One region of the Paenibacillus sp. FSL K6-1096 genome, then DNA from elsewhere that is predicted to be linked to it. Evidence: riboswitches for the same ligand, from Rfam matches in the RefSeq annotation. Region 1 holds a riboswitch; each other region holds the start of a gene.
The links. A riboswitch is a leader RNA that binds a small molecule or an ion and turns the genes downstream of it on or off. The one in region 1 is predicted to bind cyclic di-AMP.
Positions count from the first base shown of each region.

Region 2: another riboswitch for cyclic di-AMP. It lies ahead of MHI24_RS01635 (APC family permease); the one in region 1 lies ahead of MHI24_RS16570 (3D domain-containing protein).
Region 3: another riboswitch for cyclic di-AMP. It lies ahead of MHI24_RS06600 (hypothetical protein); the one in region 1 lies ahead of MHI24_RS16570 (3D domain-containing protein).
Region 4: another riboswitch for cyclic di-AMP. It lies ahead of MHI24_RS19010 (hypothetical protein); the one in region 1 lies ahead of MHI24_RS16570 (3D domain-containing protein).

Region 1 is NZ_CP150274.1:3,713,785-3,721,774, reverse strand. Features, by position in the region: gene rsmA (16S rRNA (adenine(1518)-N(6)/adenine(1519)-N(6))-dimethyltransferase RsmA) at 1-843, opposite strand, end outside; gene rnmV (ribonuclease M5) at 840-1,391, opposite strand; gene MHI24_RS16570 (3D domain-containing protein) at 1,549-2,706, opposite strand; cyclic di-AMP (ydaO/yuaA leader) riboswitch at 2,985-3,213, opposite strand; gene MHI24_RS16565 (TatD family hydrolase) at 3,412-4,182, opposite strand; gene MHI24_RS16560 (HD domain-containing protein) at 4,237-5,520, opposite strand; gene MHI24_RS16555 (AbrB/MazE/SpoVT family DNA-binding domain-containing protein) at 5,796-6,050, shown strand; gene rsmI (16S rRNA (cytidine(1402)-2'-O)-methyltransferase) at 6,711-7,616, opposite strand; gene MHI24_RS16545 (tRNA1(Val) (adenine(37)-N6)-methyltransferase) at 7,613-7,990, opposite strand, start outside.
Region 2 is NZ_CP150274.1:378,862-386,851, forward strand. Features, by position in the region: gene MHI24_RS01615 (ABC transporter ATP-binding protein) at 1-28, opposite strand, end outside; gene MHI24_RS01620 (iron ABC transporter permease) at 71-1,105, opposite strand; gene MHI24_RS01625 (iron ABC transporter permease) at 1,102-2,163, opposite strand; gene MHI24_RS01630 (ABC transporter substrate-binding protein) at 2,298-3,335, opposite strand; gene MHI24_RS01635 (APC family permease) at 3,504-5,321, opposite strand; cyclic di-AMP (ydaO/yuaA leader) riboswitch at 5,450-5,609, opposite strand; gene MHI24_RS01640 (disulfide oxidoreductase) at 5,794-6,228, opposite strand; gene MHI24_RS01645 (DsbA family protein) at 6,225-6,977, opposite strand; gene MHI24_RS01650 (ATP-binding protein) at 7,070-7,990, opposite strand, start outside.
Region 3 is NZ_CP150274.1:1,461,124-1,469,113, reverse strand. Features, by position in the region: gene MHI24_RS06630 (NAD(P)H oxidoreductase) at 1-57, opposite strand, end outside; gene MHI24_RS06625 (helix-turn-helix domain-containing protein) at 229-600, shown strand; gene cls (cardiolipin synthase) at 637-2,079, shown strand; gene MHI24_RS06615 (GNAT family N-acetyltransferase) at 2,258-2,695, opposite strand; gene MHI24_RS06610 (MMPL family transporter) at 2,787-5,141, opposite strand; gene MHI24_RS06605 (TetR/AcrR family transcriptional regulator) at 5,170-5,796, opposite strand; cyclic di-AMP (ydaO/yuaA leader) riboswitch at 6,126-6,304, shown strand; gene MHI24_RS06600 (hypothetical protein) at 6,677-7,177, shown strand; gene MHI24_RS06595 (SPFH domain-containing protein) at 7,193-7,990, shown strand, end outside.
Region 4 is NZ_CP150274.1:4,262,290-4,270,279, reverse strand. Features, by position in the region: gene MHI24_RS19040 (SDR family NAD(P)-dependent oxidoreductase) at 1-618, opposite strand, end outside; gene ytxJ (bacillithiol system redox-active protein YtxJ) at 859-1,185, shown strand; gene MHI24_RS19030 (glutaredoxin family protein) at 1,182-1,424, shown strand; gene MHI24_RS19025 (oxidoreductase) at 1,488-2,486, opposite strand; gene MHI24_RS19020 (MerR family transcriptional regulator) at 2,483-2,884, opposite strand; gene MHI24_RS19015 (hypothetical protein) at 3,012-4,343, shown strand; cyclic di-AMP (ydaO/yuaA leader) riboswitch at 4,562-4,734, shown strand; gene MHI24_RS19010 (hypothetical protein) at 4,870-5,322, shown strand; gene MHI24_RS19005 (hypothetical protein) at 5,405-5,593, opposite strand; gene MHI24_RS19000 (hypothetical protein) at 5,681-6,373, opposite strand; gene MHI24_RS18995 (zinc-dependent metalloprotease family protein) at 6,395-7,024, opposite strand; gene MHI24_RS18990 (ABC transporter permease) at 7,335-7,990, opposite strand, start outside.

The sequences.
Region 1 (7,990 bases):
GTACTCCTCTATGCTGAGCGTCTCGCCGCGGCGGGACGGCTCAATGCCCGCCTCCGCCAGCAGAGCCTCCAGCCGCTCGCGCCCTTCGCCGGGGAAGAAGCGGGCCTTGAGATTATTGGCGATCGTCTTGCGCCGCTGGGTGAACGCCGCCTGGACAACGCTGAAGAAATGCTCCTCATCCGCCACCTCTACCGGAGGGCGTTCCCTGACCTTCAGCCGGATCACCGCCGATTCCACATTCGGCTGGGGAATGAATACCGTCCGGGGCACGATGCAGACCAGCTCAGGCTCGCTGTAATACTGCACGGCAATGCTGAGGCTTCCGTACTCCTTGCCGCCCGGCGCGGCCGCCATGCGCTCAGCAACCTCCTTCTGGATCATGACCACGATATTCTCAAGCGGCAGCTTCTCCTCCAGGAGCTTCATCAGGATCGGTGTTGTCACGTAATACGGCAGATTGGCTACGACGCTGACCCGGTCCCTGCCGGCGAAATCCTCAGCGAACAGCTCCTGCAGATTCACCTGCAGCACATCGTCGTTGCGGATCTTCACATGGGGGTAAATAGACAGCACATCCTTCAGGATCGGAATCAGCCTGCGGTCGATCTCCACCGCTGTCACCGCTCCGGCTGTCATCGCCAGCTTCTCGGTCAGCGCGCCGATCCCCGGTCCGATCTCAAGCGCACCCGCCGCCTTGTCCAGGCCGGCGGCGTCCACGATTTTCTCCAGAATGTTCTGATCGATCAGGAAGTTCTGGCCCAGGCTTTTTTTGAACGAGAATCCGTAGCGCGCAATGATCGCTTTGGTTCTGGTCGGGGATGAGATATGGTCAATGCCGCTCATGAAGTGATGCCTCCCTCGTCAATTTGGGCGACTGCCCGCGCGAACTCCTCGCGTGTGATGCCGAACATCGCCAGACGTTTATATAGCTGCTTGCCGTTGCAGTACCCGATGCCCAGCAGATTGCCAAGCTGCATTCTCCGCTCGGCCGCGCGGGGATGCACCATCAGGCCGGCAGCCATTAGCTCGTCCATTCCGATTACGGCCGGAGCGCCCTCAAAGGAGGTATGGACATGCTCCAGCGCATGGCGGATCGCTTCAGGCGAGGCATTCTCCACGCCAATATCCCCCTTGCGGGTTGCGTCCTTCTCCGGGATGAAGGCGTGCTTGCAGCCGGGCACCTTGGAGGAGACGATTTTGCGGATACGCTCCCCGGCATGGTCAGGGTCCGTGAGAATGATGACGCCTCTGCGCTCCATAGCCAGCGCTATCTTGGCAATGACCTTACGGTCCACGGCGGAGCCGCCGGTTTCGATCGTGTCGGCCTCTACCGCGCGCTTCACGGCCACAGTGTCGCTTTTGCCTTCCACAACAATTAATTCCTTGATCATCGATAAGTTGACTCCTTACTCCAGAACGCAAAAAGAAGAGGATTCGCTCCCCTTCTTTTTGGCTAAAGAATGTATAAGTGATGAGCGGCAGCTCTCAAGCTTCGTAAGTGCTTCCCTCACTATATCCTATATACCGCTAATTTGCAAAAGTCCCGCGTTAATTCAGCTCCGGCTTCACCGGTCCGATGACATAGAGGGTCCGTGACTTCCGGCCGAAATTACGCGCATGGCTCAGTGAATCGTAATAGACATCCACCTTATTGCCTTTGATGGCACCGCCGGTATCCTCTGCGCGGCGGAATCCTAATCCTTCAATGTACACCCACCAGCCAATCGGAATTACATTCGGATCAACAGCGATAGTACGCCCTTCTGTCACACGTGTGCCTGAGGCGGTACGGGTTCCAATACCCGGCTCCTGCGAGGAATACGCCGTCATGGATACATTTTTGATCATGCGCTTATACTCAAAATTCACGCCTGCCTTGCTCGTTACCTTGTTCGCCTTAGCGCTGACTTTGGATGATTTGGAGGTTGCTTCGGGTTTGGAAGTTGTGGCCACAACAACGGGCTTAGGAAGAGGCTTGGTGCCCACGGCAATCACCTTGTCTTTGGTGACTGTGTGTACTTCCTTGCCGATCATGCGCATGGATGCCAGCTCGCCATCGTGATAGACCTTCTCGATGTGCTGGATCATTACGCCCGGCTTGCCTGCCTGTGCTACCCGAACGGTTCCCTTGGTTAATGAGGGGTCTGCTGTCTTGATGACCCGGAACGGCAGGTTGGTGGTCCGCTGGACGACCTGCTTGTTAACCCGGACAATCTTGACTTTCATATCGGCAGATACTGCGGTGTCTTTCGAAGGGTAAATCTTGTCTAAGCCTTCCAGGCTATAGCCCAGCTTGCCGATTGCCTGACCAATAGTATCCTCGGTCGTGAATAATACCTTTGTCTTTCCGTCCGCCGTAAGGATGAACCTCTGTGCGGTGTTAATAACGACACGGTCGCCGTCTTTTATCTCATCACTAAGGGCAAAAGATAATTCATCATGCTCCTGGAGCGATATCTGTTCTTTGGCCAGTACATCACTGAGCAGCGCCTCGCGCGTCTCCAGCGTCTGTACCCGTCCGTCTATGACTAGAGTAATTTCCTTTTTGCTCTGACCGTGTACGTACAGCAGAATGAACAGTGCGATCACAAGGGATAACACACCGGCAAGCAATAATACCCGGGGGTTGACTTGCTTCCACCGTAATGCGAAAGACCTGCTGGATGATTGCGAATCATGGGATACCTCTGGTTGGAATACGCCCACTCTCTCCATCCTCCTTACATAGCCCCGTCGTCCAAGTATATCAAGGTGACTGAATCACTTCTGACGAAACTAAGTTTGAGATTACAACAGGATACGCCCGCATTGCTTCAGCGTCTCCTGCTCATGGATCGCCTCTCGGCATGGTGACTCCCGGATCTGTTATATAACAGTATGCCGGGATCATCCGCAATATTCAAAACAAAAAAGCCAAGAAAGAGTTCACAGAGGACTCTTTCGTGGCTTCTCCGGTGTCGAATACAGGCGGCTATGCACGAGGTTTCCTCTCTTACTTACGCTTACGGGGTTAGCTGTCGGGTTCGGGCATAAGAGAGATGCCCTATCTTAGGTCACCCGCTCACGGCGGTTGCCCTTAAATTCACCCCAAAGACCACGTAAAGAAATCAAATAATTGTCTGCGGCAATTCTGTGCTGTGCTAGGTACGTTCATGCGGCAGAGCAATTATCGGTTCCCCCGTTCTCCATACGGAGATTAAGCGAGACGATCCATGAATAAGTGGCTGTCACTGAAACAACAGCTCACTGCACTGAAAAGATGATATCCTGTTTTGATGCATGTTGTAAAGGACGATTCAACCACGTTTACGTAAAAAAATCATTAAAATATTGTAATATCCGGCTGTTTTTCGATTAAAAAAGTTCAATATATCGGCTATACTTCATTTTTGACCGCTTTTACTCGCTTTTTCAGACTATCCCAAATCGTTCCAGTGCGTTCGCATACGTAATTTCCGCCAATTCCTGTAATTCCAAGCCTTTTATTTCCGCTGCTGCCTCGGCGACCAATCTCACATGAGCGGACTCATTTCGCTTGCCCCGGAACGGGTGTGGTGTCAGGTATGGCGAGTCCGTTTCGATCAGGAGCCGGTCCAGCGGAGTCTGGGCAAGCACCTCTTTGGGCACCCTGGCGTTCTTGAAGGTGATAGGCCCCCCGAAGGACAAATGGAACCCGAGATCCAGACACATTTTGGCAGTCTCCCAGCTCCCGGAGAAGGAATGCATCACGCCTCCCACCTCACTGGCCTTCTCCTCGCGGAGAATGCGGACAACATCCTCATGGGCATCCCGGTTATGAATGCTGATCGGCATCTTCAGCTCACGGGCCAGGCCAATCTGCTTGCGGAATACTTCATGCTGCACATCCTTCGGAGAGGTATCCCAATAGTAATCCAGCCCGATCTCGCCGATGGCAACGACCTTGGGATGGGCGCACAGGGAAGCAATCCATTCGAGGTCCCCGTCCTTCATAGTGACCGCATCCTGGGGATGCCAGCCCACCGCTGCATAAATATAATCATATTGCTCAGCAAGCTGCATCGTGGTCGGAATCGTCTCGCGGTTGAAGCCGATATTGATCATTTTGCTGACTCCGGAGGCATGGGCGCGGGCAATCACCTCTTCGCGGTCTTCGTCGAATTGCGGCGCATCCAGATGGGTATGTGTGTCGAATAACTGCATGAATGAACATCCTTTCTGCCTTAATTTCTATAGTATAGGGTCAAGCTTAAGCGGTTACCTGGCGAAAATTTCTGCTATCCTTGCCGGCAGCTGCGGAAGGGCTTTCTGTACCTTATCCTGCGGAAAATAAAGATGGTACCGCCCCCGGTGTATTCCGCTGATCGAGCGGACAATATCCGAGACCTCAGAGATTTCCCTCAGCCGCTCATGCCGGTCCAGCAGCAGGATCTGTTTGCTGTCGAATCCGTCTCCCGGACGGAACACATCATAAGGCAGATCGGTGGGATAATCAATCTCCAGATCATAATCGGCACGCAGCCCGGCCGCTGAGAAGCTGCGGCGGATTTCGTCAATCGTCTCGGAATCGAGATGCTCCGTCTCTACATATTTATACAGCCTGCGGTGAATAAACCGGCTGCACAGATCGCTCAGCACCGGGTCGTCCTCCAGCGTCCACTGCATGAAGGCCGTCTGCATCAGCGCCTCATCCAGCAGCAGGTACTGGGCCACCGACACCTCTCCGCTGAACAAATCGCTTAATGGCTCAATCATGAACCGGAAGGCATGTCCCTCCAGCACCAGCTCCTTGGCTCTGCGGAGAATCTGCCGGAGAATAATCTCCGAGCTGCGGGTCACCGGGTGGAAATAGACCTGCCAATACATCTGATAACGGGACATCAGATAATCCTCGATAGCGTGCATTCCTGATTCCTTGACCACCACCCGGCCGTCATACGGACGCAGCATCCGCAGAATCCGGTCGATGTCGATCGTTCCGTAATTCACCCCTGTATAGTACGCATCCCGCAGCAGATAATCCATCCGGTCGGCATCCAGCGGTCCCGACACCAAATTGACAACAATTTCGTGCTCATAGGTTTTGGCAATGACCGAAGCCACCTTGGCGGGGAAATCATCTGCCACATCGCGCAAGATGGCCGTAATTTCGGTATCCTCCAGAATAATCCGCCGGGTCCAGTCCTCATGATCCATTTCAAAAGCTTCTTCTATAGAATGGGAGAACGGGCCATGTCCCAGATCATGCAGCAGCGCGGCGCACAGCGTAAGCAGTCTTTCTTCAGGCATCCAGTCCTTGTAGCCGCTCCGTTCGAATTGGGAGATGATTCTGCGGGTAATCTCATACACGCCAAGCGAATGGGAGAACCGGCTGTGCTCTGCGCCATGGAAGGTCAGATAAGAGGTGCCAAGCTGCCTTATGCGCCGCAGACGCTGGAATTCCGGGGTGTTAATCAGTCTCCAAATAATGGTGTCCTGCACGTGAATATAGTTGTGAACCGGGTCCTTAAATACTTTCTCTTCAGACAAAGGCTGCCTCATGAGCTCAACTCCTTTTCTTGTTTTATAAGAAATAGTGTCATATAATGTCGAAAGTTGACGATTATTGTACTGACAAATCGACAAAAGACTTTTACTGCTCTTTGTAAAGAAAATGCTTGTTCCCCAGCGGAATAAAAGTTTTCGCAAAAGATTCCTTAAAATTAACCTCAAAAAAGGTTGACTGTTTTGGGAATGGTTGGTATTATAAATATCATAAAACAGTGAAGAATGTCGAATAATGACGCTTTTGAACATTGAGAGGAGCAACGATTGTAATGATGAAATCAACAGGAATTGTACGTAAGGTAGACGAGCTTGGACGGGTCGTTATTCCGATTGAATTGCGTCGCACCCTTGGCATTGGAGAAAAAGATGCGCTCGAAATTTACGTGGACGGTGAGCGGATCATGCTTAAGAAATACGAGCCTGCTTGTATTTTCTGCGGCAATGCTGAGAATGTAACTTACTTCAAGGGTAAAATTGTTTGCCATGAATGTATTTCTACTATCCCTACCCCTGTGACAAACTAAGATAAATAGGGTATAATAGGAACTAATCCAATTGTTAATTCTAACCTTTTTATATCTCCTTGGCCTCCTGTTCGCGCGGGAGGTATTTTTTTATCTTAATTTCCGGGGACTTTCCCCGGATTCCCCTTTTCCCTAGAAAGCATTTTTACAACCATTTCACAACCTTGACTTATAAAATCTGCTGCTTCCCCTCCCAAACCCTCCCCACGGGGAGGGCCCCAAAGGGCACCTGCCCTCTGGACACCTGGAAGCTCGGCGAATCCCTGCAACTGGCGCGGAAGGAAGCAATGTTCGGCGCAGGACCGGCCCTTCTCGGACTCCCTGACGGTACGTCCTCAGGGCCTTACCCGCGAGGGGGGCGCCATAGGCATATTGCCTACGGCGGCTGCGCGGTATGGCGGCTTCGCCGGCCATGACAAGACCTTATGGTGGCTTCGCCAGCCATGACAAGACCTTATGGCGGCTTCGCCGACCATGACAGGAGTTATAGTGCCGAAGGATTTATTTTATATAGTTGGAACATCACACCATGGATGATTTGGATAAGAATGCTTCTATTAGTTAGCTAATCCCAACCGCTTGTTACCTATTATATAAATAAATTTCAACCATTTACAACCAGTTATACCCTTTAAATATTTCTTTTTCCAAAGTAATCTTCTATTCCCGCTCGAGCAGCGAGTTATAAATATCCCTCTTAGACAGGCCGCGGTCGGACGCGGCTTTTTTCATAGCCTCTTTACGTGGTAAGCCTGAAGCTTCATAGTGGGCAACATGCGCCTCCACCTCAAGCTCGCGCCACCAGGAGGATTCGGCCAGTTCTGCCTCTTCCTTGCTCTCCCCCTCCAGTACGATGACGTATTCGCCGAGCGGTGGATGCTCCTCCAGCCAGGCCAGGCATTCCTCCAGGGTTCCGCGCAGGAACTCTTCATAACGCTTCGTCAGCTCACGCGCCAGCGTGACCCGGCGGTTGCCGAACGCTTCCAGCAGATGCGCCAGTGTCTTGGCGACACGGTGCGGGGACTCGTAGAAGAGCAGTGTCCCTTGTGCCGCACGCAGGGATGACAGAACGGTACGGATGTCCTTGCGCTCACGGGGCAGAAAACCTACGAAGGTAAAGCTGGAAGTGGGCAGACCGGATGCGATCAGAGCAGACAAGGCGGCATTCGCCCCGGGCACCGGAATGACCGGAATCCCGTGGCTGACGGCCAGCGCGACCAGATCGGCACCAGGGTCGGAAATCGCCGGCAGGCCGGCGTCGCTAACCAATGCCAAATTTTTACCTTCTATTATATAGCGTATCAGCTCAGGCCCGCTGGCGGCCTTATTATGCTCATGATAGCTGAACAGCAGGGACGGCGTAATCTCGAAATGGCTCAGTAATTTGCGTGTCTGTCTGGTGTCCTCTGCAGCAATGATGTCACATTCCTTCAGCATGCGGACGGCACGGTAGGTCATGTCCTCCAGATTGCCGATCGGCGTCGCTACCAGATACAGCTTCCCGCATCCGTCCGGCTTCGCTCCAGCCTGGTTATTCTGAAAGCTGCTTTGGCATTGTATCTTCATTGGCGGATATCCTCTTTGTTCCCGTAGTAGATGTCCAGAATCTCCGGACAGTATTGATTGTCCTCATTATATACGATAAGCGGGGGTTGTAAACGCACCTCAGGCTTCCCGTCCCGCGCAGCCTCAATCAGCACCATATTGGCCTCTAAGTGAGCACGGGGATGCACAAAGCGGATCACCTTCGGCTCCAGCCGGTGCTTGCGCATCAGACTAATGATATCGGCCAGCCGCTGCGGCTTGTGCACCATGCTGACTTTGCCCCCGGTGCGGACCAGCCGTACACAGGCCTGAATGACCTCCTCCAGCGTGCAGCCGATTTCATGGCGGGCCATTGCCTGATGGCTATTCAGCTTCAGATCGCTTCCATTCAGCGG
Region 2 (7,990 bases), 3.3 Mb from region 1:
GCTGGTCTGTATTTAAACGTTCTGACATGGTGTACACTCCTTAGTATTTTGATTTTATAAATAACTGTTGTCAGGCCTTCGATTTTGCCAAAAGAAATAAAAAGTACGGGGCTCCGATGATCGCTACCACGATACCTGTTGGTACTTCAGCAGGCTGCAATACCGAGCGCCCGATAGTGTCTGCCGCAAGCAGCAGTAAGGCTCCAATCAGGGCAGCAGCCGGAAGCATGATCTGATGGCGCGGGCCGACCAGCCTGCGGGCCAGATGCGGTGCGATCAGTCCGACAAAGCCAATGCTTCCGCTTACCGACACGCAGGCTCCCGCAAGCGCAACAGCTGCCGCCAGCAGCCACCGCCGTTCCTGTTCGAGCGGCAAGCCCAGTCCTTTGGAGATCTCATCCCCCAGGTTCAGCACATTGAGCACCCGGGCTTTGTAGAACGCGAAGGGCAGCAGAATCAAGATCCAGGGAAGCAAAGCCAGTACAAACCGCCAGTCTCCGCCCCAGATTTTGCCGGCCAGCCAGATGGCTACGAACTGATAATTCTGCGGGTCCAGTCTTAACGACAAAATAAGCTGAAAAGCATTAATTCCGGCGCTCACGACAATCCCGATCAGAATCATCCGCGTCGGCGAGAGCCCTTCCTCACTCCTGTAAGACAGGAAATAGATCAGTGTTGCGGTAAGCGAAGCCCCGGCCAGCGCCAGCAGCGGCAGCACGAAGATGGGGGCTGCTGTAGTAGCCGGCACGAAGGAGATAAAGATCAGTACGGCGAATCCGGCTCCGGCATTGATCCCCAGGGTGGAAGGCTCGGCAAGCGCATTCCGCGACAAGCCTTGCAGAATAGACCCGGATACCGCAAAGCCTGCACCGATCAGCAGGGAGATCACAATCCGCGGCAGCCGGAAATCAAACAGGATCAGCTGCTGCTGCTTGGTGCCGTTGCCGGACAGAGTATGTAGAACTTCGAGCGGTGATAACCGCATAAATCCGGTATTCATACTGACCAGGAACAGAATGAAGATAAGTACGGCAAGTAAGGTTAGAATACTGATATCTCTGGAACGGCGTTGTTTTGCCGGGAGGATTGACAGGGTCCTGTTCATTGCAGCTCCCCCTTGCGTTTGCTGGCCAGATAGATGAAGAACGGTACACCGAATACGGCAATCAAGGCACCTATCGGTGTTTCATAAGGCGCATTAATCATTCTGGCCGCAATGTCGGCAACCAGGACCAGAATACTGCCAAGGACCGCGGAGCAGGGAATAATCCAGCGGTAATCTACCCCGACGAGATAACGCGTAATATGAGGAACCATTAATCCGACAAAAGCGATCGGACCGACCGTGGACACCGCCGCTCCTGCGAGGATGACCACGATAATCATCCCTGCAGCCTGTACTAGACGGGTGCGCTGGCCGAGGCCTGCGGCGACATCCCGCCCCAGACTCAATAGCGTAATCGAGCGCGATAGCATCAGCGAACCGATGAGGGCTGCCGCGACCCAAGGAAATATAATCTGCAGTTGCTTCCAGCTCGCTCCGCCAACCCCGCCGGCCATCCAGAATGCGATATCCTGGGAGAGGCTGAACAGAATGGCGATGCCCTGGCTGACCGCCAGCAGCAAGGCGCTTACTGCCGCACCGGCCAGAGTAAGCCGGAGCGGAGTCAGACCGCTGTGAGAGAGTGAACCGATTCCGAACACCAGCAGCGAGGCCACAGCCGCTCCAATGAAGCAGTACATCATGATGTACGTGAAGGATAACGAAGGTGCGAAGGCAAAGGCCAGGGCCAAGCCGACGCCCGCCCCGGCATTAAGCCCGAGCAGTCCGGAATCCGCCAGCGGATTGCGGGTCATACCCTGCATAATTGCCCCGGCCACAGCAAAGCATGCGCCCACCAGTGCTCCAGCGGCAGCCCGGGGAATACGCAGCTCCCGGATGACCTGATGCTGCGGCAGCTCCGGATTGAACCGGAAGACTGCCTCCCATACGGTAGCCAGCCGGATATCCGCTGCGCCAACCGATACAGATATCATCAGTCCGAAGAGAATCGCCGCTATTCCCAGCACGAGAATCGCTGCTGCGGCAGCCGGCCGCGAGCGGACACGTGTGTTTCCTTCATCAGAAGGAGCTTTCAGAGCAGAATCTGTGGATGAAGCCATTACCCGTCTCCTTATTATAGATGATTATGATTCTCATTATCGCAAAGATATGGATATTGTTCAACATTTAAAAGAGGCAGGCTCCTATATCCTGAGGATATAAAAGCCTGCACAATGCTCCGCAGATAAAGAACTTATTTTACAAAGCTGCTCAGAATATCATCGATGGTCTTGGAATTGGCTATAGGACCGCTGTACAGCCAGCTGGTATCTTTGCCGAACTCGTGAACATTCCCTGCCTTGACGGCCGGAATCCCCTTCCAGACAGCCCCCTCCGTAATCTCAGCTCCGTCTGCCTTGTCACTGTTCACCAGAATGATATGCTCAGCAGTCAGCTCAGACAATTTCTCAAGTGAAATCGGGTTCCACGGTGCTCTGGACTCCTCAGGAATCTCAGTCACCAGATTCGGAAGCTTCACTCCAAGATCGCCATACAATACCGCACCGCTGCTGCGGGTCTCATCTACGATGAAGAAGTTCTTTGACACCAACCATAGAACAGCTACTGAATCATCACCGATAGCAGCAGAGACGGCAGCTTTGGCGGAAGCAGCTTTCTGATCATAGTCTGCAATGACCTTCTCAGCTTCCGGAGTCTTGTTCAGCAGCTCACCGATCTTGAGCAAGGCTGCTCGCCAGTCACCGCTGACTTCATCGCCAAGTACATAGGTTGGTGCGATTTTGTTCAACTGGTCATAGAGACCGTTCTGAACTGTGCCTTCCGACTGGACGATGTGGAAATCCGGCGTGAAGCTGGTGACTGCTTCCAGCGGCAGATCATAGCTGATCGGCGGAACATCCTTAAGCTCAGCAGCGAGGTATTTCTGAGTACCATTCTTAGTAGACCATTGGGCAACCGGAGTCACGCCAAGCGCTACAAGATAATCCTCCAGATAAGAAGCAATGACGCGCTGAGGATTAGCGGGAACAGTCACCTGATGACCCATGGCATCCGTTACGGTCTTCTCCACAGCGGGTGCGGCAGTTGCTGCAGGTGCCGCTGAAGCCTCCGCAGCAGCTTCCATTGTTGCCGCAGGTGCGGTGGCTGCTGCATCGTTACTGCCTGCATTGCCATTATTATTTCCGCAAGCGGACAGCAGCAGTGTTGTGGTCATCAGTCCGGCCACCGCCAGCTTCACACTTCCTGATCCTTGCAGGTTGAACGAAAACATTGAGTACCCCTCCTGTTGTATGTTCCCCTCATGAATGGCAAAAGTCCTGTTACCTTTACCTTGTCTATACTGATGATATTGATTCTCATTCTCTCTGTCAACTATAAAAACGAAAAACAGCCGCCTCCGCACCACGCAGAGACAGCCGTCTTCATCGAATCTTCTATATTATTTGTGCAAATGGAAAGGTACAGTCGCAATAACTATATCCTTCTGATTCATCAGATAAGAGCGGATGAACAAGCTGGTCTGATTATGCAGCACCGCCTGCCACCAGTGCTTGGTCACGAATTGCGGAATGAGAACGGTAATATGGTCTGTAGCAGCGGTCTTCCACTCCACGGTATCGATAAACTTCACCAGCGGGCGGATGATGCTGCGGTACCGGGAGCGCAGCACGATCAGGCGCACGCCCGGGTTCCACTCCTCCCACTTCTGCTCCATCTTATGAATCTCTTCCTCATCGAAGCCTACATATACTGCAACCACATTATCCGTCAGCGACTTGGCATAACTGATCGAATGCAGTACGGCCCGGGTAACCCCGGCCACCGGCACGACCACAGTACTTCCCTTAATGCAGGGCTTGTCGGTAGCCGGACAGATCCGCAGCTGGTCGGCAATGTTCATATAATGGCGGTGAATCCGGTGGAACACGAAGATCACGACCGGCAGGAAGATGAAGGCCATCCAGACGCTGGAGAACTTGGTGATGATGAAGATCAGCGTAATCGTTAACGTGGTCAGCATCCCGACCGTATTCACGGCGAACTTGCTCTGCCAGCCTTGCGGCTTCGTCCGGTACCACTGGACCATCATCCCCAGCTGTGACAGGGTGAACGGAATGAATACCCCGACCGCATATAACGGAATCAGGCCTTCTGTATTCCCGTGAAACGCAGCTACCAGCAACGCGGACATAATGCCGAGGAAAATAATCCCGTTGGAGAAGCCCAGCCGGTCGCCGCGCACCATGAAGGCATGAGGCAGATATTTGTCTTTGGCGAACATGAATGCCAGCAGCGGAAAGGCGGAATAGGCTGTATTGGCCGCCAGGAACAGGATCACCGCCGTAATTCCCTGAATGAAGAAGTATAACCCGCCGCGGCCGAACGTGGACTCGGCAATCTGCGAGACCACTGTCGCCTTCTCATCCGGTACAATCCCGTACCAGTAGGCCAGCAGCGTAATTCCGGTGAACATAATGCCGAGAATCAGGCCCATCAGCATCAGCGTTTTTGCTGCATTTTTCTCCGCAGGGGCCTTGAAGTTAGGAATGGCATTGGAGACCGCCTCCACCCCGGTGAGCGCAGAACAGCCGGAGCTGAACGCCTTCAGCAGCAGGAACATGCTCACGTTCGAGACGGCCGAGCCAATCTCGGGAACGCTGGCATGGGTGCCGCCGGTCATGTATTTGAAGACCCCTGAGATAATCAGGACAAAGATCGAGACTACGAACAGATAGACCGGGATGGCGATGAAGGACGCCGATTCGGTTACCCCGCGCAGGTTGATAATCGTTAAGAGCAGAATAACGGATACCGCAATAAGTACACTATGACCATGCAGGCTCGGAAAAGCGGAGGTAATCGCATCCGTACCCGCCGAGGCACTTACCGCCACCGTCAGGATGTAATCGACCAGCAGCGAGCCTCCGGCCAGGAGGCCGGTATGAACCCCGAGGTTGCTTTTGGCGACAATATAGGCCCCCCCGCCCTGTGGATAAGCGAAGATCGTCTGCCGGTAAGACAGAATCAGAATGGCCAGCAGGCCCAATACGGCTAATGCAATTGGCAGGGAATACCAGATCGCGGTAAATCCGGCGGCGACCAGTACGATTAAGATTTGTTCTGTTCCGTAGGCTACCGACGAGAGCGCATCAGAAGACAGGACAGCCAGTGCTTTCACCTTGGATAACTTTTCATGATCGAGTTCGTTCGACTTCATCGGACGCCCGATCAATAGTCGTTTTACCTTGCTTACCATTGTAGTAACAGTTCCTCTCTTGGTTGAGTTGAATCGGGGTTCCGTGCGCTGTTTTCATAAGTGGATTTCATAAATGCAGGCACCAAAATAAGCATACGGAAATGATCCGCATGCCTAAGAGTGCATGGTCATTATCCCACTGTTGCTTACGAGGTTAGCTGGCGGATTCGGGCTGTGGCAGCCCTACGGTTACAGGTCCTGAAACCCGCTCCCGATTCACCCCTTTTGGCCAAGGCCAAAGTGTGGTTCCCCCGTTCTTCCTTCCGGAAAATTCAGCGCGTATTCAACTTCTCACAAGGACTAATATTAAGCTACAATGCCCCTTCCGTAAAGCGGTGAAACAAATGAAAAAAGAATGAAAAGCATCCAAAACCACCAAATCAATGATCCGGTAAGTCTAGATCTTTCATTCTCTTTCATTATCCCTTTAAGACGTGATTTTACAGGGTTTGTGAAGATATTTGTGCAGCACTTATTCTGCCGTTTCCTCTTCGCGGCCAGTCCATAGCAGAACAGCAATTAATGCAAATGCGATGAGGGCCAGCAGAGGGACGGTGATGAACCCGAACCAGTTCAGATAATCCTTGTTGCACGGGACGCCGATGGTGCAGGGAATCACCTTGCTGAGTGCAGGAATCTTCTGCTCGGCGTAATGATAGATGGAAATACTGCCGCCGATCAGACTGAGGGGAAGCACGTACGGAATGATCCGCTTGTCCGCCCGGTAGGTCGCGATCCCCAGCAGGAACAGCTGCGGGTACATGAAGATCCGCTGGAACCAGCAGAGCTTGCAGGGCTCATAGTGCAGCACCTCACTGAGATACAGGCTTCCCGCTACAGCCACTACACAGACGAACCAGGCCAGATAGAGACAATTGCGGCGGCAGAAGGCGGAGAAGCCGGTCATGGGGTTGCCGCAGCTCCCGCTGCTTCCTGAATCCGTGCATCAATCTCTTCCATATTAAACGGCTCCTTCACCTTGACTCCATTCACGAACAATGAAGGTGTATTCGTTACCCCGGAATCCGTTCCTAACTGAATATCCCGGTCGAGCTCCTTCTCATAGGTGCGTTCGTCAATATCCTTGCGGAGGACATCGTAATCTACCGGCAGCTCCAGCTGCTTGGCAAGACTCACCATGTAGTCAGGAGTGGCCCATTCCTTATCCTCGGCACCCTGATTCGCGTAGATGGCATCGAAGTATTTCCAGAAGGCCTCCTGGTTCTGGTGATAGACCGACAGCGCAGCGAGTGAGGCGGTACGGGAGTCAGGGCCGATAAAGGCCAGATTCACGAAGTAAAAGGACGCCTTATTCTGCTCCACATACTGCTGAACGATCTGCGGCTTAATCACTCCAGTGAACTGGGCACATGCCGGACACTTATAATCGCCGAACTCCACGATCTTCACCGGAGCATCCTCCTTGCCGAGCCGCATCATCTCGCTGTAATTAAACGAAATCGGAGCAGCATTGGAATCTGAGTCCGTGTCTTTGGAGGCGAGCAGATATAATCCGACAAAAATAATGATGACAATAGCTATCGTGCTCACGATCACAATTCTCGTCTTCTGCTTCTGCTGCTCCAGCTCTGCCCTGCGCTTGTCCTGCTTGCTCATTTGGGGAACCGTGACTTTATTCTTTTTCGTTTTGCTCAAAGAGAGTTCCTTTCCGTCCTCTGGACTAAGGTGATTAAAGTTCAGTTACTTTTCATTAGTATATAATTAAACCTCTGCTGTTGGCAAACCCATTATCCGGCTTCTGTGGCCCCGGACGAGGAGGCTCCGTCATCCCCTCTGTGGCTTCCAAAGAACACTTCTGGGGAATGCTCCAGCGACTGCAGTACAATCCGGACGATGAACCGGGTGCCGCCGCCTTCTGCCGGCTCCGCCCAGATCTCACCCTGCATCAGATCGACCAGCTTCTTGCAAATTGCCAGCCCCAGGCCTGTGCCGGGGTATTTGCGGTTGTGCGAGCCGTCCACCTGAGTGAACGATTGAAAGAGCAGCTTCAGCTTATCCGGCGCAATGCCGATCCCGGTATCACGCACCGTGAACTGGAGCGCCTGCGCACTCCCGCGGATGCCGTAGGATTCCGCTTTGACCGTAACAGAGCCGGAGGGAGTGAATTTCACGGCATTGCCGACCAGATTAATCAGAATCTGGCGGATTCTTGCCTTGTCTCCGGCATAATGGTCAGGCAGCCCCTCTTCAATCTCCAGATGAAGCGATACCGGCTTGTCTTTGGTACTGACCACGAACAGATCTACACATTCCTGCAGCAGTACCTTCAGCTGGAAGGGCTCCTTCGCAAGCGTCAGCCCCTCCGCCTCCAGGCGGGAGATATCCAGAATGTCGCTCATCACATGCAGCAGCGCATGGCTGCTTGTACTCTGCAGCTGCAGCAGCTCCAGCAGCCCCGGGTCCGTCAGCTCATCGGACAGCAGCTGGTTGATGCCGATAATTCCGTTCAGCGGGGTACGGATTTCGTGGCTCATGGTGGCCAGAAACTCGCTTTTCATCGTAACCGCACTCTCTGCGGCATCCCGGGCCTGAATCAGCTCCTGCTGATACTTCATCAGGGCGGTGATATCCTCGGCTACGATATAGACCAGCTGATCGGCATGATGCTGCAAGGGAAAGACGGTCACGCTGCAGACCATCTGCTCGCC
Region 3 (7,990 bases), 2.3 Mb from region 1:
AGCCTGGAAGGTCAGGGAATCCTGTCTCGGATGCGATACGACGATTAATATGCTCATGTTAGTATCTTCACTACCTTTCTTATCTAACAGGTTTGTAGCCTTGTTGCGTGGCTGATGCTATTATATACAGGAATCATACTTACCCGGAAGTACGCACCTTGATGTGCTATAGGAAGATAATCGCACCTTAGGAACCTTGAGGTTCCCTACATAATGGAGGCAGAAGCAATGACCGAGCAGCGTGAAGATCACGTTCCGAAGAAGTACAAAGTTGGCGTAGAGGCGGCGCTGGAAGTGATGGGCGGCAAGTGGAAGCCGTTAATTATCTACCATCTCATGACCGGACAGAAGCGCACCTCCGAGCTGCTGCGGCTCATTCCCGGCATCACCCAGAAGGTGCTGACCGCCCAGTTAAGAGGCCTGGAGAGCGATGAGATTATCTCGCGGACCATCTACCAGGAGATCCCGCCCAGGGTGGAGTATGAGCTGACGGCCTACGGCTGGGGGCTGAAGCCCGCGCTGGACCTGTTATGCTACTGGGGCGAGGAGCATCTGGACAAGATTTATGGCGACAGATCCAGGGTGCTGGAGGATTTTTAGGCAGCAGAGACAGAGACAGACGAGAGGGGTTCAGGCATGGATTTTACAAGTATAACGTCCATTATCACGGTTATTAATATCATTCTGGCGTTAGGGTTTCTGTTCATTGAGCGGAGAGAGGCGGGGTATACCTGGGCTTGGCTGATGGTGCTGTTCTTCATCCCGATCCTGGGGTTCATTCTGTACATCTTCTTCGGGCGCAATCTGAAAAAGAAAAATTTCTACAAGCTCTTCCTAGAAGAGCAGGAATATGTGCAGGCGGAAGCGGATAAGCAATTGACGGCCTTCGCGGAAGGGGCGGATGACCAGTCGCAGCTATTGCAGAACTATGCCCAGCTCGTCAACATGAATATCCGGTCGTCCCACGGCCTGTTGTCGAGCGATAACGAGATTGTGATCTACAGTGACGGCCACCAGAAGTTCGCCGCCTTGTTCGAGGATATCCGCACGGCCCGCTCCGAGATCAACATTCAATATTACATCATTCAGCCGGACCACCTGGGCCGGAAGCTGAGGGATATGCTGATCGTGAAGGCCAGGGAGGGCGTGAAGGTGCGTCTATTGTATGATGAGGTGGGGTCGAAGCGGATTTCGCGGCATTTTTTCCGGGAATTACGTGCTGCGGGGGGAGAGGTGGAGGTGTTCTTCCCGTCCCTGCTCAAGCCGCTGAACTTCCGGATCAACAACAGAAACCACCGCAAGCTGTGTATTATTGACGGGCGGACCGCGTATATCGGCGGGTTCAATGTGGGGGATGAGTACCTGGGGCTGGACAAGAAATTCGGCTATTGGCGTGACACTCATCTGCGGATCACCGGACATGCCGTCAGCCATATTCAGGGCCGCTTCATTCTCGACTGGCATCAGGCCGGGAAGCATGAGCGCGGGGATTACGGGGAGTTCCAGTTTAATACGAAGGAGCACACAGGGAACAGTCCGGTCCAGATTATTACCAGCGGCCCCAATTCGTCCACCGAGCATCTGAAGAATATGTACATCAAGCTTATTTTATCGGCCAAGAAAAGTGTGTACATCCAGACCCCATACTTCATACCGGACACCAGCTTCATGGATGCCTGCAAAATCGCCCTGCTCTCCGGAGTCGATCTGCAGATCATGATCCCAAACAAGCCTGACCATCCATTTGTGTACTGGGCCACCTGGGCGTATGCCGGCGATCTGCTGAATTACGGGGCCAAAATCCTGCTCTACGAGAACGGCTTCCTCCACGCCAAAACCATTGTGGCCGACGGAGAGGTCGCCTCAGTAGGGACGATGAATATCGATTCGCGCAGCTTCCGGCTGAACTTCGAGGTAAATGCGATAATCTATGACCGGCAGATCGCGGAGCAGCTTGAGGATATTTTCCTGAATGATGTCCGGCTGTGTTCTGAGCTTACCCCTGAACGTTATGCGCAGCGCTCGCTGGTGATTAAGCTGAAGGAAGGCATATCGCGGCTGCTGTCGCCTATTTTGTAAGTTGAGATGGGCAGCTGTACCTTATAAGAGGAGGAAAAACAGATGGGGATGCGGGGCCAATATGTGCTGGCCGATGAGGATAGCGGGCTGCTGGACTTCTACCGGAAGGCAGCGGCGGCCGGGAAGCATGTTATTTTCAGTGTAGTGTAAGTTTGGCCGCGCGAAGCCCCGGGCCTTCTCAGGAGGGAGAGGACCCGGTCTTCAGGCTTTTTTGCAGGTAATATTTCGTCTGGCCTTCATTGGGGCAGTCCTTGATTTCCCCGAAGATCTCATACCCCTGTTTCCGATAAAAATGCGGCGCCTGCCAGCTCATCGTGGTCAATTCGCTCACCTTACAGCCGCGCTCTGCTGCTCTGGCTTCCAACTCCTTCAGCAGCGTTCCGCCGAGACCATGCCCCCTGTATCCGGGATCAACGGCCAGCAAATGCACATTCAGGATATTCCAGACGATATCCCCGGTAATGCCGCCAACGAAGACTCCGTTCTCATAGGCGGCTAGAGAGATCACCTCGCGCTGATACGACGGGATGCTGCTGTCCATGCGGCGGCTGTGCTCCTCCAGCAAGCGGGAGATTTCCTGCTGATTCTGTTCAAGCTCCATTTCAATGATGTTCATAGGAATCACTCCTTCTCGAAGTAAATATAACATAACAGAGCCTGCGGCATGAAGCCGCAGGCTCTGTTGGTGCAGGGGAAGACAGGAGAGATTAATGCTGCTTCTGTCCGCTCTCTGCGTTCAGTCTGGCGATCAGCTTATCGCCTTCTACATCAAGGTTCGGCAGCAGGCGGTCCAGCCATTTCGGCAGCCACCAGGCTTTGTCGCCGAAGACGGCCATGACGGCCGGAACGAGCGTCATCCGGATGATGAAGGCATCGATCAGAATGCCGAAGGCCAGGGCGAAGCCGATCTGCTTGATCATCGCGTCAGGGGCGAAGATGAAGCCGGCAAAGACGGATACCATGATGACTCCTGCGGCCAGGACCACACGGCTGGCCAGATCATAGCCGTGAATGACGCTGTCCTTGCCGTGGCGGCCGTGGACATAAGCCTCACGCATCGAGCTGACGAGGAAGACCTGGTAGTCCATAGCCAGCCCGTACAGGATGCCTGTGACCAGAATCGGCATGAAGCTCAGCAGCGGTCCGCCGGTATCGAAGCCGAACAGCGAGTGCAGCCATCCCCATTGATAGACCGCCGTGGTCACGCCGAAGGTGGCCAGAATGCTTAGCACGAAGCCGAGCGTGGCTTTGATTGGAACGATAATCGAGCGGAAGACCAGCAGCAGAATGATCAGCGACAGAATGACTATGATGCCGACATAGACCGGGAAGGCTTCAGCCAGCTTGGAAGACATATCAATGTTGATGGCGGTGAAGCCGGTCACGCCCAGAGTAATATTGTTGCCGTCCGTCAGAGCGGAGGCCGGATCACGCAGCTCCTCTACTAGGTCTCTGGTTGCGGTGTCTGTAGGCCCCGTCTTCGGAATCAGACTGATAATGGCGATATCACCGGCGGGATTCGTGCCCAGCGGTGAGACCAGGGTCACATTATCGTGCATTTGCAGCTCTTGAATCAGTTTGCCCAGGACAGGCATGGAAATTTTGTCGGACGGATTCTTCGGCTCAGCGACCAGCAGCAGCGGTCCGTTGAAGCCTTCGCCGAAGCCCTTGGAGATTACATCATAGCTCTGGCGGGCAGGTGTATCCAGGTTCGCTGAGGCGCCGGACGGGATGCCCAGCTCCATTTTGCTGACCGGGATAGCAGCTGTTCCCAGCACCAGCACGACGAGAATAATGATGGCCCAGCGGAATTTCACAGTGGCATTCGCCCAGCGGTGCGAGAAGCTGTGCTGCGCTTGCTTGGCGGCGGCCGTCTGCTTGGTCCGGGCTTTGGCGGTCACGATCTTCTCGCCGACCAGTCCGAGCAGTGCAGGCAGCAGGGTTAATGCCAGCAGAACATTGACCAGCACACTGGCCGCTGCTACAAGCGCCATCGTGGACAGGAAGCCGATGCCGATAACGAGCATCCCGCACAGGGCAATAATAACGGTCAGTCCGGCGAAGAACACCGCGCTTCCCGCCGTACCCAGCGCCCGGCTGGCGGCTTCCCCGGCGCTTAGCTTCTCATCAAGAATGAGGCGGCGCTGCCGGTTCACAATGAACAGCGAGTAGTCGATCCCTACAGCCAGACCGATCATTACGGCCAGTACCGGGGTGATGTCGTTCATCTGGATCAGGCTGCCCAGCGCGAAGGCGCCTCCGACACTGATGGCCACGCCCAGCAGCGCAGTAATCAGCGGCAGACCGGCGGCCACCACCGAGCCCAGCGTCATGAATAATACGATGGCGGCGACGGCAACTCCGATAGCTTCGGTGGAGCCGATGGCCGGAATGCTTTTGAGCGAATCGCTTGGAATCGCTGTAATCCCGGAGCCGGACTGTTCGACCTCGGTCACTGTGTCGATGATATCATCCGGCACATTGGAGGGCAGCGAGGTCTGCTGCACGGTGAACTGGAACTGGAACAAGGCAATATTGCCGTCCGCCGACAGCATTACGCCGGGAACAGGCATGCCGTCAGCCATCAGCGGGCCGAACGGGACCGCTTGGGCCGCGGCAGCGCCTTGGCCTGCGGCGGCAGCGGAAGGATCGGCGGCAGCACCTTGGCCTGCGGCGGCAGCAGAAGGATCGGTAGCGCCTTGACCAGCCGCAGCAGCTGCTTGGGCAGCCAGCTCAGCAGGGTTGATGACATACTCCATGCTGTACACATCATTGATCGCCTTCAGCAGCAACGCAGCGCGCTCCGGCGTGTCCAGCCGTTCGCCTTCAGGTGCAGTGAAGGCTACACTTGCCTGACCTCCGGCCGCAGCGGGCAGCTCTTTGGACAGCTTATCCAGCACTTTTTGCGACTCGGTGCCTTCAATTTTCATCTCGGAGCTGGACTGAATGCCGTTCACTCCGATAAGGGTGCCGATCACACCGAGTATGACGATCCAGACAGCAATGAACATCCAGGGCCTGGCATAAGCCGATTTGCCTAAACGGTATAGAAAAGTAGACATGAATGGTTTCTCCTCTGTATCTCTAAATTTAGAAGCCGTTGCGTAAGTAAGCGAACATCGAATTCAAATATTGGTCAAACGGCATAGCTTCGGAGTCTGCACTCAGCTGCTCGCCCGGCAGCATCACATTCAGCCGTCCGTCCAGAATGGGCACGAAGGCCCCGTAGACGGCACCGGCCAGCAGGTGGGTATATCCATCGGCATACCGTCCATGGGTGAACTGCTCCAGCGTCTCCTGGGCGGTGATCTGCAAATGCCGGAAGACATTGAGAATGTAAGGCTCCAGGGACGGATGCTGATGCGCCAGGGAGACGAACTGCCGCAGCTTATGCAGGAACTCCGAGGTGAATTGGAGTTTCAGCAGATTGTACAGGACATCGAGCGGCGTAGCATCCGGCGGCTGAGCGGCCAGCGTGTGATCCGCCTCTTCTTTCTCTTTGGCTGCAATATTGCCAATGAAATAAGCGGCGACCGCCTCCTCCTTGCAAGAGAAGTAATTGGCAAAGGTCCGCCGGGAATAACCGGCCTTCTGCACCACATCGTCCACAATGAAGCCGTCCATGCCGTGCTCAAGCGCAAGCTCAAAGGCGGCGGTGGACAAGGCGTAGGCGGTGGCCTCCTTTTTTTTGTCCCGCAGGTTCAGTTTGGAATTCAAGCTTCCTGTTTCCTCCTTTCTGCTGCTATTGCGCTGAATAGCATGGGTTGAATAGTAATAGCTATAGGTTATATTATTGCCCAAAGGGCAATGTTGCACAATGAGCATCTAGTGACGGAAATGTGAATATTTCAAATTTTACGAATAAACCCGCTTTCGCAAAAAGGCGCAAGAACGAGCAAATCCCCGGCCGCATAAGAGCGCAGCGCAAGAATGCGCCTTCATTCGTATAGGGACGGCGGGTTTGGCTTCTTTTGCCAACTGCCGCGTTTTACTTTGCCGGGCCGCAGGCGTAAGATTCAATCATCAACCGAATGACATAACACTGTTCTCACAGGCGGCTGAATTCCGTTACGGGAACGGGGGAACCAACGGGTGAAGCGGCGGAAGTGATGCTGCTGCACTCTGGGGTGAATCCTTACTGCGTGCTGCTATGACACCGGTAAGGTAGGGCAATCTCGCTGCCCGAATCCGTCAGCTAACCCCGTAAGCCTCGAAGAGAGAGGATGAGCGCCATGATCGATTAACCGACCACGGAGAGCCCTGTTGCTGCTGTGGTCTTTTTGCTGTACGGGTAAGGGAGGAAGCCCTCAGGTTGCGCTTGAAGTGGCTGGGGGGAAGGAGCCGGAAGTTTACTGGGGGCGAAGAGTGGACGGGAGTTAGAGTTAATGAAGAGCACTAGTGCACCCGAACCACCTTGCGCCTCCGCTCCCATCTAACCAAGCAGTCCTGCTTGGAAACCCAGGCGGATTAGTAACGGCGATAGTAATACAACATCTTATAACAACAATAATTAATCACTTGACTCATCACCACAATCCACTGAAAGGAGGGGATTACCATCGCTACTGTATTCATCGTCTGCTTCTGGGCGGGGCTGGTGCTCCTGCTCAGCGGCAGTATTCACGGGCATGGCCTGGCGGGACATATCCATGCGGGTGGCAGTGATGCCGGAGGGCCGGGGGTACTGCCGATTCTGCCGCTGATGGTGTCGGTCACCGTCTGGGGCGGCACGGGTTACATGCTGACAAAATTCAGCGGGATGCAATTGCTGCCAGTGGTGCTGGTCTGCACCGTGATTGCCCTGCTGCCGGGCATTCTGCTCTATACGGTGCTGGCCCGGATCATGACCCGGTACGACAGCAGCATGAGTGAATGGGAGTATGACCCGGCCGGTCAGCTCGGATATATTAGCATCGCCGCAGCGGACGGAGCCGTCGGGGAGATGAAATATGTGCTGCTCGGCACCATGCGCTCCATCGGCGTAAGGGCTGAACCCGGACAGGAGCTGAACCGGGGCGACCGGGTGATTATTGTGCGGGTGGAGAAGGGGCTTGCAGCGGTAACGCTTTTTGAACGGGAAATGGGACAAATTGAATAGGGAGTGTCGGAGCTAATGTTAATTCTCTATGTTACTGGAGCAATCGTTGTAGTGATTCTGCTGGTCCTGTCCAGCATCGTGACCGCGTATAAGAAGGTACCGCCCAACCAGGCAATGATCGTATACGGCCTCGGCGGCAAAAGAGTGGTGCAAGGCGGCGGGACCTTCGTCATCCCCGGCTTTCAGAACAATAAGACCATCTCGATGATGCTGATGAGCTTCGATGTCATTCCGGCGCAGGCCATGTTCTCCCGGCAGGGCATCAAGCTCAACCTGGAGGCCGTCGCCCAGATTAAGATCAAAAGCGATCCCACCGCAATCCTGACCGCCAGCGAGCAGTTCATTGACCGGCCGGAGGAGGACCGCGAGACGATTATCCTGCATTCGGTGGAAGGCCATCTGCGCGGACTGATCGGCCAGCTGTCGGTCGAATCGATTCTGAAGACCCCGGATGAGATCAACAGCAAGATGCGGGAGACCTGCTCAGAGGACCTCGACAAAATGGGGCTGGAGGTCGTCAGCTTCACCATCAAAAAGATTACCGATGACAAAGGGTACATCGACAATATGGGGGTACCCGAGATTGAACGTATCCGCCGTGATGCCAGCATTGCCAAAGCGGAGGCAGAGCGCGACATCCAGATCAAGCAGGCTGAGGCGGAGAAGGAATCCTCGATTGCCAAAGCCAATGCCCACCAGGCGACGATAGAAGCGGGAACGGCAGCCCGTGCGAAGGAATCCCTGTTCGAGAAGGAGCTGAATATTAAGCAGGCCGACTTCAAGCTGGAGACCGAAGTGAAGAAGGCGCAGGCG
Region 4 (7,990 bases), 550 kb from region 1:
CGGCGGGACCGGCGCCTCCATATTCTTCTCACCGTGCATATAGGATTGCAGCCAGCCCGGATGAAAAACCATCACCTGACCGCCCATGACCCGCAGATGGTTATGCATCAGGGAGGACTGCATATTCAGCGCAGCCTTCGACATGCAGTAGCCGTACATGTTAATCCGCTTGTTCCGCCCGATGCTGCCGGCCTCGGAGGAGATATTGACCACCAGCCGCTGCCGTCCCTGAAGCAGCAGCCCCATCAGGGCATTGCTGACCCGCAGGGCCCCCAGCGTATTCACATTATAGAGCTGCGCCATCGCTTCATCATCCATATCCACCAGCACGGTAGCATCGTCCGCCCGGTGAATAATCCCGGCATTATTGATAATCAGATCGAGATAGCCTGTGCTACCGGCAATACTCCGTGCGGCTTCCTTCACGCTCTCTGTCCTGCCGATATCCAGAGGAATCAGCCGCAGCCGGTCCGGATATTGCACACTCAGCTCCTCCAGTGCCTCCGAGTCCTTCATATATTGTCCGGCGAACACCGTGTATTTGTGCTTCAGTAACAATTCTACAAGGTGCAATCCGAGTCCACGGTCCGCGCCGGTCACACAAGCGACCCTATTCATCCGCCCTCTCCCCTCAACCCTGCTATTTATTCACCGGTCCCAGCTTATCTTTCTCACATTAGCATGACCGCCAGCCATTAACAACATCCCCCAAGGGACGGGGAGCGGGAGGGCTAGCCGGACGGAACTTTCTTTTGCTTTAATTTTGAACTATGCTACAATCAGGAATAAATAGTTGTTAACAACACAATTGTTGGCAACAGGTTTCATCAAATCTTATCCCAGGAAGGTGATTCTCCCATGTCGATTCAACAGATCCGTACCACGGATGAACTGGAGCAATATATCAGCCAGCCCGGCAAAAAACTGCTCTTCAAGCACAGCACCACCTGCCCGATCAGTGCCAAGGCGCATGAGGAATTCCAGGCCTACGCACAGCAGTCCGATACGCCTGCAGCGATCGTCCATGTCATTGAGGACCGTCCTGTATCTAACAAGATTGCCGAGGATTTCGGCATCAAGCATGAGTCGCCGCAGATCTTCCTGCTCGAAGACAGTGAAGTCCGCTGGAATACCTCCCACTGGAAGATTACCCAAAATGCCATAAAGGAAGCAACCGGACAATGAGCGCGAACATTATTGTCTACTCCACCACCGGCTGCAGCGAATGCAGCCAGGTGAAGCAGCTGCTGGAGAGCAAGGGACTTCCCTTCGAGGTCAGGGATGTCATGGCCAGCTCTGTCTACCAGGAGGAGGTCGAGCAGCTCGGCTTCATGGGCATTCCGGTCACCGTCTCCGGAGACCGGGCAGTCAAAGGCTTCAATCTTCCTGAGCTCCAGGAGCTGATTGAAGCTGCTCAAGCATAGATATAACCACAAGAAGCTGCCGCCCTTCAACAGGACGGCAGCTTCTTATATTGTTCAGGATGGTCAGGCCGGGAAGACCACCCCTGTCATCTCTTCGCTCAATGCCCACAGCCGACGGGCATTTGCCGGATCTACCGCCCAGTCCTGTACGCCGGACTGATAGGCATCCCCGGACCCGGCAAGTGGAGCAATATCAGCATCCTCACAGTATACACCGCCGATCCCCTCAAGCTGCGGACTCACTGCGCACCAGACACTGGTTGCCGCCCCTTGCTGGACCGTCTTCATCTGATTCATGCGGTTGGCCGGAATCTGCTTGCCTTCCTCATCCAATGCTCCCATACCGCGCAGCTCGTCCTCTGACAGATGCCGGGCCAGGTCGGTCAGGATGCTGCCGGGGTGCACAGCATATGCCCGGACCCCTTGAGCTTGCCCCCTTCTATCCAGCTCAAGGGCAAAGAGAACATTCGCCGTCTTCGATTGGCCGTAGGCAACCCATTTGTCATAAGACCGCCGCACGAAATTCACATCCCCGTAATCAATCCCGGCAATCCGGTGCCCGCGTGAGGACACAGAGATCACTCTTGCGGACCCGGCCTTCACCAGCGCAGGCCACAGCCGGGCAGCCAACTGGAAATGACCCAGATGATTGGTGGCAAACTGCCCCTCATATCCGCGGGCATCCCGGGTCAGCGGCGTAGCCATAATTCCGGCGCTGTGAATCAGGATATCAAGCGGACGGCAGGAGTCCAGGAACTGCCGGGCGAAGGCATCAACCGATGCCGGGTCCAGCAAATCCAGCGCTGCAATCTCGGCTCCGGGAATGCCGGCCAGGGTATGCCGCGCTTTCTCCGGTGTCCGTACCGGCACAATCACCTTAGCGCCGGCCGCAGCCAGCACACGCGTGGTCTCCAGGCCCAGACCGGAATACCCGCCGGTCACGACCGCTATTTTACCGCTGAGATCATGTCCTTGTATAACTTCCTCTGCTGTAGTGTCCGCATCATAGCCTGAAGGAATCGGGTGCTGTCTCCCCCGCACATCATTCCATTCTGTATTCATTGTCCGTCCCTCCTCCGTTCCATTTCGGCGATGAACCTGCCGTCCTTGATCTCCTGAAAGTTCTTAAGCTTGTATCTCATCAGCTCCAGCGCATCCGTCAGCTCAGCAAGCTGCTCCTCAATCAGCATCCGGTGCCCGTCCAGCACCTGATAACATGCCTCATAGTCACTTTGGGCAGAAGCCGCGATATATTCCTGAATTCTGCGCAGCGGCATATGGGTTCTTTTGAGGATCGCCACAAAATGCACCCGGTCCAGCTCTTGCCTGCTGTATGCGCGCTGGCCATTCTCCTTGCGTGTCGCCGGAGGCAATAGCTTGATCTTCTCATAATAGCGGATGGTATCCTGGGTAAGCCCTGTCCGCTTGGCAACCTCGGCAATGGTGTATACAGGCTCCATGCCGTCCACCTCCTTCTTCGTCTCAAATCATAATCGCTGGAGTATGGTCCAAGTCAAGCCGGGATCGGCGATTCATAAATGATAATATTGTATAATTACATATATCTGGAATAGGAGGAATGATCATTTGAACTGGCTACAAGAAGACGCCGCCGCCAAATGGCGCGCAGAAGGACAACGTTATGTTAACGATATTAATTATTATGTCCATAAAGGATTGACTGAAGGCTGGGACAAGGCGGGGGATGAGCCCGCAGGGGATTCACGTTCTGCCCTTGCCGCCAAGGTCTATAAAATGATCCGCGGGGCTAATGAGCAGGGGAAGATCGCTGAGCTGAGGGAGCAGCTGCCGGCAGCAACGTGGCCGCTGGAACGGCAGTTCCAGAAGGAAATGCGGGCGATTCGCGGTATCCATTTTATAAGTAATGATGATGTCGTCTTCAGCACCGGCTCACCCTGGGAGAATAATGCTGTGGTGACTGTGCACAATGAGGCTTTTTCCGTATTTAGCGGATACAGCCTGGTCGGGGCCTCTCCCGGCAATCAGCTCCATGCCCTCGCGGGCAAGCAAGGCATTACCATTATGCAATCCATGGACAGCACCTTGCAGGGAGAAGTTGTAGCTGAGCTTTCCTGGCGGGAGCTGAACGGGAAGATTCAATCGCTGGACCCGGACTTTCCCGTTCTGAACATAGACAGCCTGGATCAGGAGTTACCCTTGGAAGAAGTGATTCCTTTTAACGAAGGACATGCGTTATTGCTGGTCACCAGCCAGGGAATCTTCCTGGTCGAGCAATCGCAAGAGAAGTCATGGAGCGTGAAATTGCTGCACCCGGATCTCGAAGAATATAAGGAAGATGAGATGGAGCATATCGAGATTGATATGGCGCATGGTGCTGTATCGCCGGACGGAAGATGGATCGCACTTGGCAGCCAGGGCAGCGATCATCTTTTGTATGACATCACTACAGGGCAGGTGCACAGCTTCAATCCGGAATCCAGCTACCCGCACTATACTATATTTACGAAGGATCAGCGCAGCGTATGGTACAATGCCTGCCACTTCTATAATGGTGCTACCCTTGCCGTGTCCCTTGAACAGGTGGAGGCGGGCGAGTTCCCTGCGGAACAGGATTATCCGGTCGTGAACGAGGAAGCCCGGGTCTATGCGGCAGCCGCTCTGGAGGATGGTGTTGTCATTGGCGATGCTTATGGCTACTTGAGGCTCATTAATGCAGAAGGCCAAGAACTGTGGCGTTACTATGCCGGGAGCACCATATCAGGGTTAGCTGTCAATCCAGATGAGACCTTGCTGGCCGTGGGGACTTACGGAGGCATGCTGCACTTCCTGGACCTTCATGCTACAGAGCGCAGCGGCTATGAAATTACAACGGGATCGGTTCGTGAGGTTAAGCGGATCATTGCCTGGAAGAATCAGAATAGCCCGCTGTGGTGGTGATAGGACCGTAAATTGGCTAAAAAAACATAAACCGGCGATTGAGCGAGATAAATGGCAGATAATCAGCTACATATATGAGTTTTGGCTTCCAGATGATTAGCCATACAGCCATTTACTGAAAACAAGGCAAAAAGCACTCTTTTCCATTTTTACAAAGGGCTCCTGAAAAGAGTATGATTCGTGTTGAAAGCAATTGAACGCATTCATGAAAATTAGCATATTCATGCACGCTGAATTTCCGCTATGCGGAAAACGGGGGAACCATCCGGCCGTCAGGCCGACTTGGGGTGAATCCGAAGGAGAGGGCCATTTGCGCCGTCTCCGGCAGGTAGGGCGACTCTCACCGCCCGAATCCGGCAGCTAACCTCGTAAGCGCCAAGAGAGAGATCATGATCCGCCACGTTATGGCGTCAGGCGTCTTCCGCCTGCACCACTAGCCGCAGCAGAGGTCTTCCTCTGTCTGCGGTTTTTTGCGCTTAATGAAGCCTTACCCATCCGTTAGCCATTCAGGAAGGAACGTGTCCACATGCCAGACCCCTTACCCCAGGCAGCAGCCGCTGCCGGATTCACCGACTATGTCCAGGACTACAGCGGACCTGTCTATGCCCTTAGCTGCTTGCTGCTGGAAAAAGGAGCCCGCGCCGAACAAGCCGCTGCCGCTACCTTCGCAGCGCTCTATACAGAGTGGGCAAAGGGCCGCCTCCCGGATAATGCCGGCGCTGCGGACGCTTACCGCGAGTGCATCCGGCAGTGTGCCCTGTTGGCCCCGGACCGCAGCCGCTGTACCTGTGCCCTGCTGAGCTGGGAGGATATGACCGTCAGCGCTCTATGGTATGGCCTGCAGCTTCCCCTGTCCGACATCAGCGGAATTCTCCAGCGCAGCATCCCGGAGCTGAAGGTCCAGCTAAGAAGCATAAGGGAACAGATGGCGGCTGCCAGCTCCCAGATCCCGGCGGTCCACCAGCCTACGGCGGGGTGAGGGGGAGGGCGTGGTCTGATCACAGGGGCCTGAACCTGCAATAAGCCGCAGCTTCCGCTACGGCTCTAACTCATGGCGCAGATCAGCGCTTGCCCTTCCCGCCCTTGACGAACCGCATGAACGCCATGCAGCAGCCCAGCAGCCCCAAACCCAGCAGCAAGGTCTGTAACGCTCCCAGCCACGTAGACCGGTCTGCAGGAATCAGGCTGCTGATAATAATCAGCAGAATCGAGACCGCAACCAGCACGGGAATTCCTCTACTTTTCTTCATAACCACTCATCACTCCCAACTGCTAATAGTACTAAGGTACACTATCGGCAGATGTTTAACCAGTTTGGGCGGGCTGGTGGGGGATTCTCAATTCCCCTTCATCGCTTCAATCTCGGCAATGAGATGATCGAGCTTATAACCATTGGTCTCCCGGGAGAAGGCCTTCATCTCTTCTGTCTGTCCCTCAAATGCAGACAGCACATAGTCGTCTTCGACCACATAATACGTGCCATACCGGGTAAAAGAGTAGCTTCCTTCCTGCTCTTTACCGACACCCTTTTTGACCGCTGCGACAATCTTCATGCCTGGTTTGAGTTCTGGCTCAATTCCTTTAAACTCAGAGTTATAGATAAGGTTAATCGTGTCGCTAACCTCTTCACCCGTAACAACTTCCTCGACCTTCACTTGAAATGAGGTGAACTCCGGCCGGTACGGCTCCTCACCGGATGCTTCTAATTTCTCTGCCAGATTACCCTCTGGAGTGCCAGGTTCAGTAATCAAGTCCACACTGAAATCCGGCATTTGCTGAACCACTTCAGCTATAATGACCGAATCAGTATAATCCAGCACCTCTTTAAACGTCAGATCCCGCAGATCGACATTCTGTGGTGAGCCCGTGGATAATGGATACTCCTTACGCAGTTCGTTTATTTTTTCTGGTGATAGGCTGGTGGCTGAAGACTTATCCGTAGTGGAAGAGGAAGGACCAGAACAGCCTGTGATTAATCCAAAAGCAATACATGCCGTGGCGGCAGCAGTTATTATTTTTTTGATGTTCATCTCAACCCTCCATTAACATATTTAATATTTATTATTTAAATCACTAGTATCATGTGGTCTTGGAACATAATAATCTTCATAGTTTCCACCAGTTCTCATAATGGACTCAGCATTAGTTGGGTAATAGAGTTCGTTAGGGTGGCCTAACCCGAGGGCATGGCCAATTTCATGTGTAATTGTTGCAATTTTATGAATAGTTGGATTGGAGCCACTGTACATGGAAGTATAGGGTGTCATAAAAATTTGTGCATATCTAATTTTCCTTGAGGAGTTTTGTACATTGGAAGAATTAATAATGTATCCGTCGGTTGACTTAGAGTCAGTTATTCCAAGTACGCCCGTTCCTATAATACCGAATCTTTGGTCCCAATAGGCTTTAGTGGTCGAGGCAATATCCAGAGTGGAAGCCCCAAAACTGGTTTGGCTTGTTGTTACTTTTTGTGAGTAAGTGGGCCATAAATATGAGGCAGTAGTATATGCGCTACTGTATTCAGTGCTTAAGTTATCTCCATTAATTTTCAAATAAGCCTTACCATTACTGATATTATCCCATTTAATTGGATAAGCAGTCGGATTACTCGTTGGACCGGTATAATAAATTTCATGTGCGTTTGCAGTAGAATTTAAGATAGGAATAGTGAACGTTAGCAATGCTACAAGCTAAATTGTTAGCGCTTTCCTTTTGCTCTGCATGTAGATAATGCACCTCTCCCTCATAAGTTATTAAATCTAGATATGGTTATATTTTGCATATTATTCCTTCCTCTATCAATACTTTTATGGTATTTTTTTCATTAATGTTCAATGGTTTCAAAGAAAGACCCGTCCATTGAACTGGACGGGTCTTTCTACAACAACTATTCATTAGGTCACAAGCGTCTAAGCAGCCCGTAACTTACAATCCTGCCAGCATCCCTTGCGCGAAATCCATTATGCCCTTAGGTTTTAGTTGTGTGCACTCTTAGATTTTATAAGCCTTCATCGCTTTTCTGATCTCTTTGATGCTAGGGCGCTTGCCGTACATCAGGACGCCGGTGCGGTAGATCTTGGCGGCAAGCCAGCCGAAGAGGAAGGTGGTCGCCAGCAGGATCGCCAGCGAGACCATGATCTCCCAGAGGGCGACCTCCCCGACCCCGATGCGCAGCAGCAGGCTGAGCGAAGAGGTGAATGGCACGAAGCTGGCTACCTTGACCAGCAGCGTATCCGGGTTCGAGATGCTGAACAGCGGCAGGTAGAAGCTGACGAAGCCCAGCATCATCACTGGCATGACAGCCTGGCCGAGGTCCTCGGTCCGGCTGACAATCGAGCCGACGGCGGCATACATCAAGGCGTACAGGAAGTAGCCCAGGATATACAGGATGAAGCCATATACAAGAATTCCTACATCCAGCTGGCCCAGATCCATATCAAAATCACTCAGAATGCCGGAATTGTGCGGCAGCATCAGGTTAACTGCAATGCTGGCCGAGATAATGGCAATCTGCATCAGTCCGACCAGGAAAATGCCGATGACCTTGCCGAACATTTGAGTTAACGGCGAAGCGCTGGTAATGAGGATTTCCATAATGCGCGAGCTTTTCTCCGAGGTAATCTCGGCTGAAATCATGTTGCCGGTCA